DNA from 3 places in the Nonomuraea sp. NPDC048882 genome. Region 2 is predicted to be linked to each of the others. Evidence: riboswitches for the same ligand, from Rfam matches in the RefSeq annotation. Region 2 holds a riboswitch; each other region holds the start of a gene.
The links. Region 2 has a riboswitch for thiamine pyrophosphate ahead of AB0C27_RS07495 (cytosine permease). Riboswitches for the same ligand answer to the same signal wherever they lie in the genome.
Positions count from the first base shown of each region.

Region 1 (3,915 bases), on a different contig from region 2:
CGGAGATCGCCCGCATCTTCGCGCCCATCAGCGCCAAGCTCACCGACGACGTGATCCGCCGGCTCAACGCCCAGGTGGACGTGGACGGCGACGTCCCTGTACTGGTCGCCCGCGACTGGCTGCGCTCGCAGGGCTTCGTCAGATGACCGGCCCCTGGCGTTAGCCGTACCCGATCAAGGGCAGGCCGGAGGGCATGTCGCAGACGCCACCACCCCAGAGCCAGCCGTACCCGGGCAAGAGCGGCGAGATGACGCCGCAGCCGCGTGACGAGATGCGTGACTACGTGGGCCGCGGCCTGCTGGACGGCAAGAAGGCCCTCGTCACCGGCGGCGACTCTGGCATCGGCCGGGCGGTCGCGGTGGCCTTCGCCAAGGAGGGGGCCGACGTGGCGATCGCGTACCTGAGCGAGCATGAGGACGCCGCCCACACCTCCTCGCTGGTCGAGGCGGCCGGGCGGCGCTGCGTGCTGCTGCCCGGCGACCTCGGCGACCGCGCCCACTGCGCCTCGGTCGTCGAGCAGGCCGTGTCGGAGCTGGGCGGCCTGGACGTCCTGGTGAACAACGTGGCCTACCAGGAGCCGGTGGACGGCCTGGAGGAGCTGTCCGACGAGCAGTGGGAGCACACGTTCGCGGTCAACATCCACAGCTACTTCCGCGTCACGAAGGCCGCGCTCGCCCACATGGGCAAGGGCGGCGCGATCGTCAACACCTCGTCGATCAACGGCCTGCGTGGCAACAAGACGCTCATCGACTACTCCGCCACCAAGGGCGCGATCAACGCCTTCACCTACTCCATGGCGCAGAACCTGGTCGAACGCGGCATCAGGATCAACGCCGTCGCCCCAGGGCCGGTGTGGACACCGCTGATCCCGGCCACCTTCCCCGAGGAGAAGGTGGAGTCGTTCGGTGAGCAGGTGCCGATGGGGCGACCCGCCGATCCCGACGAGATCGCCCCCTCGTACGTGTTCTTCGCCTCCAACCGGCTGTCGTCGTACTACACCGGCGAGGTCCTGGCCCCCATCGGCGGCGAGACGCTCCCCGGTTAGCCGAACGTCGGACGGATCACTCCACGTAGATGTTGCCGCCGAGCCGCCTGAACTCGGCCGCCTTCTCCTCGAACCCCGCCTGCCTGATGTCGTGACTTATCCGCATCGAGCAGAACTTGGGCCCGCACATCGAGCAGAAGTGCGCGGTCTTGGCCGGCGCCGCCGGCAGCGTCTCGTCGTGGAAGGAACGGGCGGTGTCAGGGTCGAGCGAGAGGTCGAACTGGTCCTCCCAGCGGAACTCGAAGCGCGCGTCGGACAGCGCGTCGTCCCACTCCTGCGCCCGCGGATGCCCCTTGGCCAGGTCGGCGGCATGGGCGGCGATCTTGTACGTGATCACGCCGGTCTTGACGTCGTCCTTGTCGGGCAGGCCGAGGTGCTCCTTGGGGGTGACGTAGCAGAGCATGGCGGTGCCGAACCAGCCGATCATGGCGGCCCCGATGCCCGAGGTGATGTGGTCGTAGCCGGGCGCGACGTCGGTCACGAGCGGGCCCAGGGTGTAGAAGGGCGCGTCGTCGCAGAGCTCGCGCTGCAGGTCGACGTTCTCCTTGATCTTGTGCATGGGCACGTGGCCCGGCCCCTCGATCATCACCTGGACGTCGTGCTCGCGCGCGATGCCGGTCAGCTCGCCCAGCGTGCGCAGCTCGGCGAACTGGGCCTCGTCGTTGGCGTCCGCGATCGATCCTGGACGCAGCCCGTCGCCGAGCGAGAACGACACGTCGTAGCGGGCCAGGATCTCGCACATCTCGGCGAAGTTCTCGTACAGGAAGCTCTCGCGGTGGTGCGCGAGGCACCAGGCCGCCATGATCGAGCCGCCGCGCGAGACGATCCCGGTCTTGCGGGTGGCGGTGAGCGGCACGTACGAAAGCCGCACGCCCGCGTGCACCGTCACATAGTCGACGCCCTGCTCGCACTGCTCGATCAGCGTGTCGCGGTAGACCTCCCACGACAGCAGCTCCGGCCGGCCCTTGACCTTCTCCAGCGCCTGGTAGATGGGCACGGTGCCGACCGGCACCGGCGAGTTGCGCAGGATCCACTCGCGGGTCTCGTGGATGTCGTCGCCGGTCGACAGGTCCATGATCGTGTCGGCGCCCCACCGGGTGGCCCAGGTCATCTTCTCGACCTCCTCCTCGATCGAGGAGGTGACGGCGGAGTTGCCGATGTTGGCGTTGATCTTGACCAGGAACTCCCGGCCGATGATCATCGGCTCGGACTCGGGATGGTTGACGTTCGCGGGGATGATGGCCCGGCCCGCCGCGACCTCCTGCCGGACGAACTCGGGGCTCACCCCCTCGCGCACCGCCACGAACTCCATCTCCTTGGTCACCAGCCCGCGCCGGGCGCAGCCGACCTGCGTGACCGGCTCACCCGCCGCCCGCCGCGCCTCGATCCACTCCTCCCGCAGGCGCGGCAGCCCACGCCGCGGGTCGGGCTCGAAGGAGGGGTCGGTGTAGGGGCCCGAGGTGTCGTACAACGTCACCACCGAGCCGTTGGACAACCGGACCTGCCGCATCGGCACGCGGAGGTCACCGGAGTAGATCTTGGAAAAGCGCGCGCTGCTCATCGCGCAAACTCCCTTCGCCGGCATTACCCGGAGCAGGTTCTGGCGGTCGGCGGCTGTCAGCCGTCCTCTCAGCCCGGTCTGCACCGGGCTCCCGCGTTGGTCGGCGATGATCGTACCCACGCCTGCCCCCACCCGAAACCTGGCGTCGAGGTTTGACGATCGCCGTGAGCGGTACGGTCCCCATCAGGGGGAACATGAAGAGATTCGCTGCTGTCGCAGGACTACTCGTCGTGATGGCCGCGTCCGGCGCCACCGCAGCCGCCGGGGACGGCATGGACCAGCACGAAGTCAGCCAGGAACAGTACGACACTCTCATCGCCCAGTGCCGCTACGCCGACACGGGCAAGGCCAAGTGCCGTGCGGCGGTCAGAGAGATGTACCGCGTCGGCGCCGACGACAGGCGGCTCGACTGCCGCACCTACTCCGGCGTGACCGTCTGCGGCACGCTGCGGCTCAGCAGGTCCGAGCGCGCCTGCGTCCGTGACTCCCAGGCGAACGGGATCTCGTTCCGCCGCGCCGAGGTCGAATGCTACGCGCTGTCCTGAGGAGCTGAACCTGTGATCATCGTCGGGGTGGACGGCTCCCGCGCCGGCCTGGAGGCAGCCGGCTGGGCCGCCGCCGAGGCCGCGCTGCGCGGATCGCCGCTGACCGTGGCGCACGCCGTGCCCAAGTGGGTGTGCGAGGAGGACACCGTACGTTACGCCGAGGTCGCCCGGTGGATGCGCGAGGGCGCCGACACCGTGCTCGCGGCGGCCCGCGACCGCGCCCTGCGGGAGTCTCCGCAGGTGCCGGTGGAGCAGGTCCTGCTGCCGGGCGATCCCCGTACCGCGCTGATCAAGGCGTCCGAGGACGCCGAGCTGCTGGTCGTCGGCAGCAGCGGCATCGGCGGCGTGCGCGGCCTGCTCGTCGGATCCGTCGCGCACGGCGTCACGGCGCACGCACGGACGAACGTCGTCCTCGTCCACGAACGTCCCCCGGCCGTCCGGGGCGAGATCGTCGCCGGCACCGACGGCTCGCCCAGCGCCGGGCAGGCACTGGAGTTCGCCTTCACCGAGGCGGAGCTGCGCGGGGCGCGGTTGCGCGCCGTACAGGCGTGGGCCTGGCCGCAGGCCGGCGGCTTCCCACCGGCCGACCGCGGCAGCGAACAGGACACGCTGCGCCGGCTCAAGGAGTCGCTGACCGAGCACCGGGAGCGGCACCCTGGCGTCGAGGTGGTGACGGAGGTCGTGCACGGCCATCCGGTCGAGGTGCTCCGCGAGACGGCCGCCGGGGCCGATCTGCTGGTGGTGGGGTCGCGGGGGCATGGGCA
Region 1 covers NZ_JBEZGB010000027.1:28,042-31,956, reverse strand. The annotation lists gene AB0C27_RS51045 (glycine betaine ABC transporter substrate-binding protein) at 1-146, shown strand, start outside; gene AB0C27_RS51040 (SDR family oxidoreductase) at 194-1,045, shown strand; gene thiC (phosphomethylpyrimidine synthase ThiC) at 1,062-2,606, opposite strand; TPP riboswitch at 2,599-2,711, opposite strand; gene AB0C27_RS51030 (hypothetical protein) at 2,801-3,151, shown strand; gene AB0C27_RS51025 (universal stress protein) at 3,164-3,915, shown strand, end outside.
Region 1: linked by a shared signal. The riboswitch ahead of thiC (phosphomethylpyrimidine synthase ThiC) and the one ahead of AB0C27_RS07495 (cytosine permease) in region 2 are both predicted to bind thiamine pyrophosphate.

Region 2 (3,915 bases):
GACCCCCTCGCCGACTCCTTCACGGTTGAGGCGCTCAAGCGCATCGTGAGCGGCAACCGCACCCAGATCAAGGGGCTGCTGCGCGACCAGAAGGTCATCGCCGGCATCGGCAACGCCTACTCCGACGAGGTGCTGCACGCCGCCAAGATGTCCCCGTTCAAGATCGCCGCGAGCCTGACGGACGCCCAGATCGCCGACCTGCACGAGGCCATCGTCACCACGCTGGCCGACGCGGTCGAGCGGGCCCACGGGCTGGCGGCCAAGGACCTGAAGGCGGAGAAGAAGTCGGGGCTGCGCGTGCACAACCGGGCGGGGCAGCCGTGCGACGTGTGCGGCGACACGATCAGGGAGGTCTCGTTCGCCGACTCCTCGCTCCAGTACTGCCCCACGTGCCAGACAGGCGGCAAGCCGCTGGCCGACCGCCGCCTGTCCAAACTTCTCAAATAGCCGGTTCGGACCGGCCCCTCCTGGCCGCGTGCCCCGATGGCTTCACGCGGCGCTGAGGGCGCAGTCTCTCGTTCGCGTACGCAGGCCGCTCACGGCGACGAGCGCGCCCAGCAGCGTGGCCGTGACGGGCACCAGCAGCGCCGTCCGCATCGCGGCCAGCCCGGCCTCGGGGTCTGTGGCTCCGCCCAGGGCGGCCACGTTGACCGCGGTCACCATCGACAGGCCCAGCGCCGCCCCGAACTGGAACGAGGAGTTGATCAGCCCGCCCGCCAGCCCCTGCTCGTGCTCGGCGACGCCGTCCGTGGCCACGATGGTCACCGGGCCGTAGACGAAGGCGAACATCAGGCCGATGAGCAGCATGGAGGGCAGCATGGCCGCGTACGTCCAGTCGAGCCCCACCCCGAGGAACAACGCGTAGGCCAGCAGGCCCGACAGCAGGCCGCCGAGCACGACCCTGGCGCTGCCGTACCGGTTGACCAGCCAGGGCGTGAGCACCGGGGCGAGCACCACGTCGATGGCCGCCGCCAGCAGGGCCAGGCCGGTCTGCACGGTCGACCATCCGCGCAGCTCCTGGAGGTAGAGCGTGACCAGGAACTGGAAGCCGAAGAACGAGGCCGTGAGCAGGGCGGCCATCACGTTGGCCCGGATCAGCGGCGCCGAGCGCAGCAGGCCGAGCCGGACGAGCGGGCTGGCCGACCGGCGCTCGACGGCGGTGAACGCCGCCACCAGCGCGAGCCCGCCGGCGAAGGCCGCCACCGTGAGGGGCCAGCCGTCGGCCGGGTGCTCAAGACGTACGACGCCGTACGCCAGCAGCATCATCGCGCCCGTGATCGTCACCGCGCCCAGCACGTCGAACCCGCCGGCCGCCGGCCGGTGCTCCCTGGCCGGCTCCCTGATCAGGGGGACGGCGGCGATCAGGATGAGCAGCGACATCAGCACGGGCGCGAAGAACACCCAGCGCCAGCCGATCGCGGTCAGCAGCCCGCCGGCCACGAGCCCGAGCGCGAAGCCGCCCGCCGCCGTGCCCGCGTAGATGAGCAGGGCCTTGTTGCGCAGCCGGCCCTCGGGAAAGGTCGTGGTGATCAGCGAGAGCCCGGCCGGCGTCAGGAACGCGGCGGCCACCCCCGTGACGAACCTGGCCAGCAGCAGCACCCACCCCTCGTTCGCGAAACCGCCGAGTCCCGAGAAGACCAGGAACACCACCAGCCAGAGCAGGAACATCCGCCGCCGTCCCAGCAGGTCGGCCGCCCGGCCGCCGAGCAGCATGAAACCGCCGTAGCCGAGCACGTACGCGCTCACGACCCCGCTCAGCATGCCCGTGGACAGCCCCAGATCGGCCCTGATGGCCGGCAGGGCGATGTTCAGCATGGCCACGTCGATGCCCTCAAGGAAGATGGCGCCGCACAGAACGATCAGCACGCCCCACGATCGGGCAGGAACAGACATCGCAAGACCCCCGGTTACTTTTCTGCATATCGGTTATCTCTTGTAACCGTCCTCATCATGGGTCAGCATGAAAGACGATGGAAGACGGCACTTTCGAATCACTCGGTTACCGCGAAGGCACCATGGACGACTACGACGTTTGGCAGTGGGACACCCGGGAGGACTGTGAGGTCAGGCAGATCCTCGACCGCATCGCGGACAAGTGGTCGCTGCTGGTCATCGCCCTGCTCGACTGCCAGAGCCTGCGCTTCACCCAGTTGCGCCGCGAGATCGACGGCGTCAGCCAGCGCATGCTCAGCGTCACCCTGCGCCAGCTCGAACGCGACGGCCTGGTCAGCCGCACGGTCCACCCCGTGGTGCCGCCCCGGGTGGACTACGCGCTGACGCCGCTCGGCCGTACGCTGCACGAGACCATCAAGTCCCTGGTCACGTGGACCGAGGCGCATCAACAGGAGATCGCCGCGGCGCGTGCCGCCTACGACGCGCGGCGCGAGATGATGGAGTCATGACCGTTCCCGAGATCGAGGCGGGCGCCGTTCCCGCCGATGCCTACCTGCTCGACGTCCGCGAGCAGGACGAATGGGTGGCGGGCCACGCGCCGCAGGCCGTCCACATCCCCATGACCCAGATTCAGGGCCGGGTCGACGAGGTCCCCGCCGACACGACCGTCTACGTCGTCTGCCGCGTGGGCGGCCGGTCGATGCAGGTCGCGGCCTGGCTCAACCAGCTCGGGCGCGAAGCGATCAACGTCGGCGGCGGCATGCAGTCGTGGGAGTTCTCCCGCCGGCCGATGGTGAGCGAGACGGGACAACAGCCGTTCGTCGCCTGAATCGGTAACAAGGCCCCCACTATGGCGGTTCTGCCGTCATTAAGGCATGATGAGGGCGCAAATTACATATCGTCGCGGGAGCTCGGGGTGCCGGGCTGAGAGGGCAGCCACATCTGCTGCCGACCGCCGGAACCTGTCCGGATAATGCCGGCGTAGGGAGTGTGCGATGTCGCACGGCGTCGAAGAAGTCCCCCTGACCCTCGAAGGCGAAGCGCCGAAGACTCTGGGCGTGCTCGATCAGGGTGCGCTCTGGGCGAATCTCGGAGTGAGCCTCCTCGGCTTCTCCGGCGCCCTGTTCCTGATCAACCCGCTGGGCGATGCCCCGCTCACCCTGGGCGCCGCGCTCGTGGCCACGGTGGTGGGCAGCCTGATCGGCACCGCCATGGTGGGCCTGTCGGCCATTCCCGGCACCCGTACGGGGCAGCCGGCCATGGTGCTGCTGCGCGGCCTGTTCGGCGCCAGGATCTCCTACGTGCCGACGGTGCTGAACATCGTCCAGATGCTCGGCTGGGGCGCCTTCGAGCTCTGGGTGATCGCCAAGGGTGCCACGGCGATCTTCGGCTCGGTGCCGTACCAGGCGTGGGTGATCGTGGCCGGGATGCTGACCACCGCGCTGACCATCTGGCCGCTCGGCTCGATCCGGCTGCTGCGCCGGTACGTCACCGTCGGTGTGATCATCGCGATGGTCTGGTTCACGGTGTTCTTCCTGCGTGAGGCGCCCCCGCAGACCGGCGGGACGTGGACCGCCTTCCCCGCCGCGGTCGACTACGTGATCGCATTGTCGGTGTCCTGGGTGCCCATGGCCGCGGACTTCGCCCGCCACTCGCGCTCCAGCAGGGCCGCCTTCACCGGCGTGGTCGGCGGCTACACCCTGGCCCAGGTCGCCTGCCTCGGGCTCGGCGTCTACGCGGTGGCGCTGGCGGGCGTCGCCGCGGTGCAGGCCGACGGGACCGCGGTGTTCGGCCCGTTCGTGGCGATGCCGCTGGGCGCGCTGTTCTTCGGCATCCTGGTCCTGCGCGAGACCGACCAGTCCTTCGCCAACGTCTACTCGACCACGATGTCGCTGCAGAACGTGCTGCCGCGGATGGACCGGCGCGTCTTCTCCGTGCTCATCGGCGTGCTCACCGTGGTGATCGCGCTGCTGGTGGACGTCACGTCCTACGGCGCGTTCCTGGGCGTGATCGGGGCCGTGT
Region 2 covers NZ_JBEZGB010000002.1:491,527-495,441, reverse strand. The annotation lists gene AB0C27_RS07515 (DNA-formamidopyrimidine glycosylase family protein) at 1-447, shown strand, start outside; gene AB0C27_RS07510 (MFS transporter) at 490-1,893, opposite strand; gene AB0C27_RS07505 (helix-turn-helix domain-containing protein) at 1,971-2,402, shown strand; gene AB0C27_RS07500 (rhodanese-like domain-containing protein) at 2,399-2,722, shown strand; TPP riboswitch at 2,787-2,899, shown strand; gene AB0C27_RS07495 (cytosine permease) at 2,889-3,915, shown strand, end outside.

Region 3 (3,915 bases), on a different contig from region 2:
GGCTGGCGCTGGCCGGGCGGGAGCTGGCGCCGTGGATGGACGAGCTGTGCGCCGGGTTCGGGCGGCAGGTCGGGATCGCGTTCCAGTTGCGCGACGACATCCTCGGGGTCTTCGGCGACCCGGCGCAGACGGGCAAGCCCGCCGGCGACGACCTGCGGGAGGGCAAGCGGACGATGCTGGTGGCCCGCACCCTGGCCGCGGCCTCGCCCGCCGAGGCCGGCACCGTGCGCCGGCTGCTCGGCGATCCCGCGCTGGACGAGGGCGGGGTCGAGACGCTGCGGCAGATCATCGACGACACCGGGGCACTGCGGGAGTGCGAGGACCTGATCGGCGACTACCTGGGCGAGGCGCTGGCGGCGCTCGACTCGGCCCCGGTCACGCCGCAGGCGCGCGCCGCACTGACCGACCTGGCCATCGCCGCCACCAGCCGCAAGACCTGACCCGCCGCCGACCGGTCGGCCGACGGTCATCCGCCGGCTCGCCGGCCACCGATCACCGGCCAGCCCGCCGTCCGGCCGCTCACCCGCCGAACGGCCGACGGCCGGCGCTTCAGCCGGCCGGGGGTGTTCGGCTGCTCAGCCGGCCGACAGGCGTTTGGCGAACTCGGCAGCCGCCGCGCCGGGGTCGTCGGCCTCGGTGATCGCGCGGACGACCACCACCCGGCTCACCCCGTACGACATCACCTCGTCCAGGTTGGCGAGATCGATGCCGCCGATCCCGAACCACGGCCGCGAGGTGCCCAGCGCCGCCGCGTGCCGCAGCAGCGACGGGCCGGGAGCCGGGCGGCCGGGCTTGGTCGGGGTGGGCCAGACGGGCCCGCAGCAGAAGTAGTCGACGCCCTCCTCCACAGCCGCGGCGGAAGCCTCGGCGGCGGAGTGGGTGGACCGTCCGATGACGATGTCGTCGCCGAGTATCTCTCGCGCGACCGTCACAGGAAGGTCGTCCTGCCCCAGATGGAGCACGTCGGGGCGGGCGGCGTACGCGACGTCCGCCCGGTCGTTGACGGCCAGAAGTTTGCCGTGCCGGTCGCAGGCGTCGCGGAAGACCTCGAGGAGCGCGAGTTCTTCGCGTGCCTCAAGACCCTTCTCCCGCAGCTGGATGATGTCCACGCCGCCGGCCAGCACCGTGTCGAGGAACTCCGCCAGATCGCCGCGGTCGCGGCGGCCGTCTGTGCAGAGATAGAGGCGCGCGTCAGAAAGCGAGGGCTTGGGCACGCCGCTTGACCTCGGTATGACGGCCGGCCCTGATCGCCTCGACGGGCGATCCTGGCAGCGACTCGTCGGGGGTGAAGAGCCAGCGCAGCGACTCCACGTCGTCGTAGCCGGCATCCTGCAACACCGTCAGGGTGCCGGGCAGGCCCTTCATCACGTCCTTCCCATCGAGGAACACCGCGGGCACCTGTGGCCCGCCGCCGCCCCGGCGCACGCCGAGGAGCTTGTGGTCCTTCAGGAGCTGCTTGGCCCGGCCGATCGAAAGGTCGAGGCGCCTGGCCACTTCGGGGAGCGTGAGCCACTCGTCGATGAGCTGCTCGGTCTCCCGGTCGATCTGTGCAACAGAAAGCGTCACGAAACCACAACTACCACATGCCGTGCTTGCTCAAACAACACAATCCCGTAGAGAGACTTGTGGATCTACCAGGCGTTCCGTGTCCAGACGGTGACCGGCGTCGATGATCCGCCGCCCCTGTACGAGGTCGCGCGGCCGGTCCACGGCCAGTACGGCGGCCAGAGTGTCGTCCTCGGTGAGCCAGACGGCCGACCATTTGCCTTCTGGCTCGCCCCGGTAGACGAGCCGCTCGCCGGCCGGATGGTGTCCGGCGTACTGGATCATGTGGCCGAACTGCTCGGACCAGAAGTAGGGCACCGGGTCGTAGACCGCCTCCTCCCCCAGCAGCGTCGCGGCGGCGACCTCGGGGGCGTTGAGCGCGGTGTCCCAGTGTTCGACCCTGAGCCTGGTGCCCCAGCGGCGCGACCACCAGGCGGCGCAGTCGCCCACGGCGACGGTGCCGGGCAGCGAGGCGCGCAGGTGCTCGTCGGTGACGACGCCGTTGTGCAGGTCGATGTCGGCATCGGCCAGCCATCCGACGGCGGGCCGTACGCCGATGCCGGTGACGACCACGTGGGCCTCGATGAACTCACCGCCCACCAGCCGCACACCGCCCTCGTCCACGGAGTCGACCATGGCCCCGAGGCGCAGGTCGATGCCGTCGTACCAGGGCACGGTGCGCGCGCCGATCTCGGCGCCGACGGCGGTGCTCAGCGGGGCCCGCGCGCTCTCGACGACCGTCACCTCGCAGCCGGCGCGGCGGGCCGCGGTGGCCACCTCGGCGCCGATCCAGCCGGCGCCGATGATCGCCACGCGGGCGCCGGGGACGAGCACGGCGCGCAGCTCGTGGGCGTCGTCGAGGGTGCGCAGCACGTGCTGGAGGCCGTCGCCCGGCAGCCTGATCGGCTCGGCGCCGGTGGCGATGACCAGGCCGTCGTAGCCGATCTCGCCCTCGGTGGTCTCCACGACGCCGGCGCGCAGCGACTTGGCGCTGACGCCCGGCCAGAAGTCGACCTCCAGGGCGTCGAGGTCGGTGTCGACGAAGCTCGTGTCGGCCTCGCCCTTCAGCACGGCCTTCGACAGCGGCGGCCGGTCGTAGGGCCGATGGCGCTCCTCGCCCATCAGCGTGATCCGGCCGGTGAATCCGCGCCCTCGCAGGGCCTCGACCGTACGCAGGCCGGCCAGGCCCGCTCCCACCACCACGACATGGTTCACGTTCAAGACCATAACGGGGGCGGTGCACGGCCGCCGCACCGAGGCCGTAGGCTGTGGAGGTAAGACGCGCGGGAGTCCGGCCGTTTCACCGGGCTGAGAGGAAGGCTGTGACGGGCCTTCGACCGCAAGACACCTGATCCGGATCATGCCGGCGAAGGGAGCGCAGGTGGATGTGATCGTGGGCGGCGGGGTCGTCGGCCTCTCCGTGGCGTGGCGGCTGGCCCGTGAGGGGCGCCAGGTCACCGTGGTCGATCCGGCGCCCGGGCGGGGCGCCTCCTATGCCGCGGCGGGGATGCTGGCCCCGGTCAGCGAGGTGACCTACACCGAGGCGCCGCTGCTGCGGCTCGGGGTGGCGTCGCTGCGCCGCTGGCCCGCCTTCGCCGCCGAACTCACCGAGGACGCCGGGCTCGCGGGCCCGGGTACGAACGTCGGCGCGGCGCCGGGCGCAGCTGCCGAACTCGCCGGTCCGAGGATGGGCGCGGGTGCCGGGCTCGCCGGTGACGGCGCGGCCGGAGGAGATGCGCTCGCGCTGGATCTGCGGTCCGACGGGACGCTTGACGTCGCGTTCGGGGCCGACGACCTGGCGGCGCTGGACGAGCTGGCGGCGTTCATGGACAAGCTCGGGCTGCCGGTCGAGCGGCTCACCGGGCGCGAATGCCGCCGCCTGGAGCCGATGCTGGCCCCGTCCGTGCGTGGCGGGCTGCTGGCGCCCGGCGACGCCTGGGTGGATCCGCGCCGGGTGACCGCGGCCCTGCTGGCCGCGCTGGAGCGGCTTGGCGCCGAGGTGGTGCGCGCCCGCGTCACCGAGCTGCTGCGCGAAGGCGGCCGGGTCACGGGGGTACGCCTCGAGACGCCGGAGCCGTACGGGACCGGGCCTGGCGGCGGGCACGGTGAAGTCAGACCTGGCGCCAAGGCGGAGACCCGTGCGGGCACCAGGACGGGCGCCAGGAAGGAGACCGGCGCGGAGACCCGGGCCGAGATCAGGGCCGAGCGGGTCGTCCTGACCGCCGGCGCGTGGAGCGGCGAGCTGGCCGAGGTGCCGGTGCGGCCGGTCAAGGGGCAGATCATGCGGCTGCGCTCGCCGCAGCCGCTGCTGACCCGGTGCGTACGCGGCACCGTGCACGGCTCGTCGGTCTACCTGGTCCCCCGGGGCGA
Region 3 covers NZ_JBEZGB010000010.1:253,375-257,289, reverse strand. The annotation lists gene AB0C27_RS33230 (polyprenyl synthetase family protein) at 1-440, shown strand, start outside; gene thiE (thiamine phosphate synthase) at 576-1,214, opposite strand; gene AB0C27_RS33220 (Rv2175c family DNA-binding protein) at 1,192-1,566, opposite strand; gene AB0C27_RS33215 (FAD-dependent oxidoreductase) at 1,597-2,760, opposite strand; TPP riboswitch at 2,819-2,937, shown strand; gene AB0C27_RS33210 (FAD-dependent oxidoreductase) at 2,906-3,915, shown strand, end outside.
Region 3: linked by a shared signal. The riboswitch ahead of AB0C27_RS33210 (FAD-dependent oxidoreductase) and the one ahead of AB0C27_RS07495 (cytosine permease) in region 2 are both predicted to bind thiamine pyrophosphate.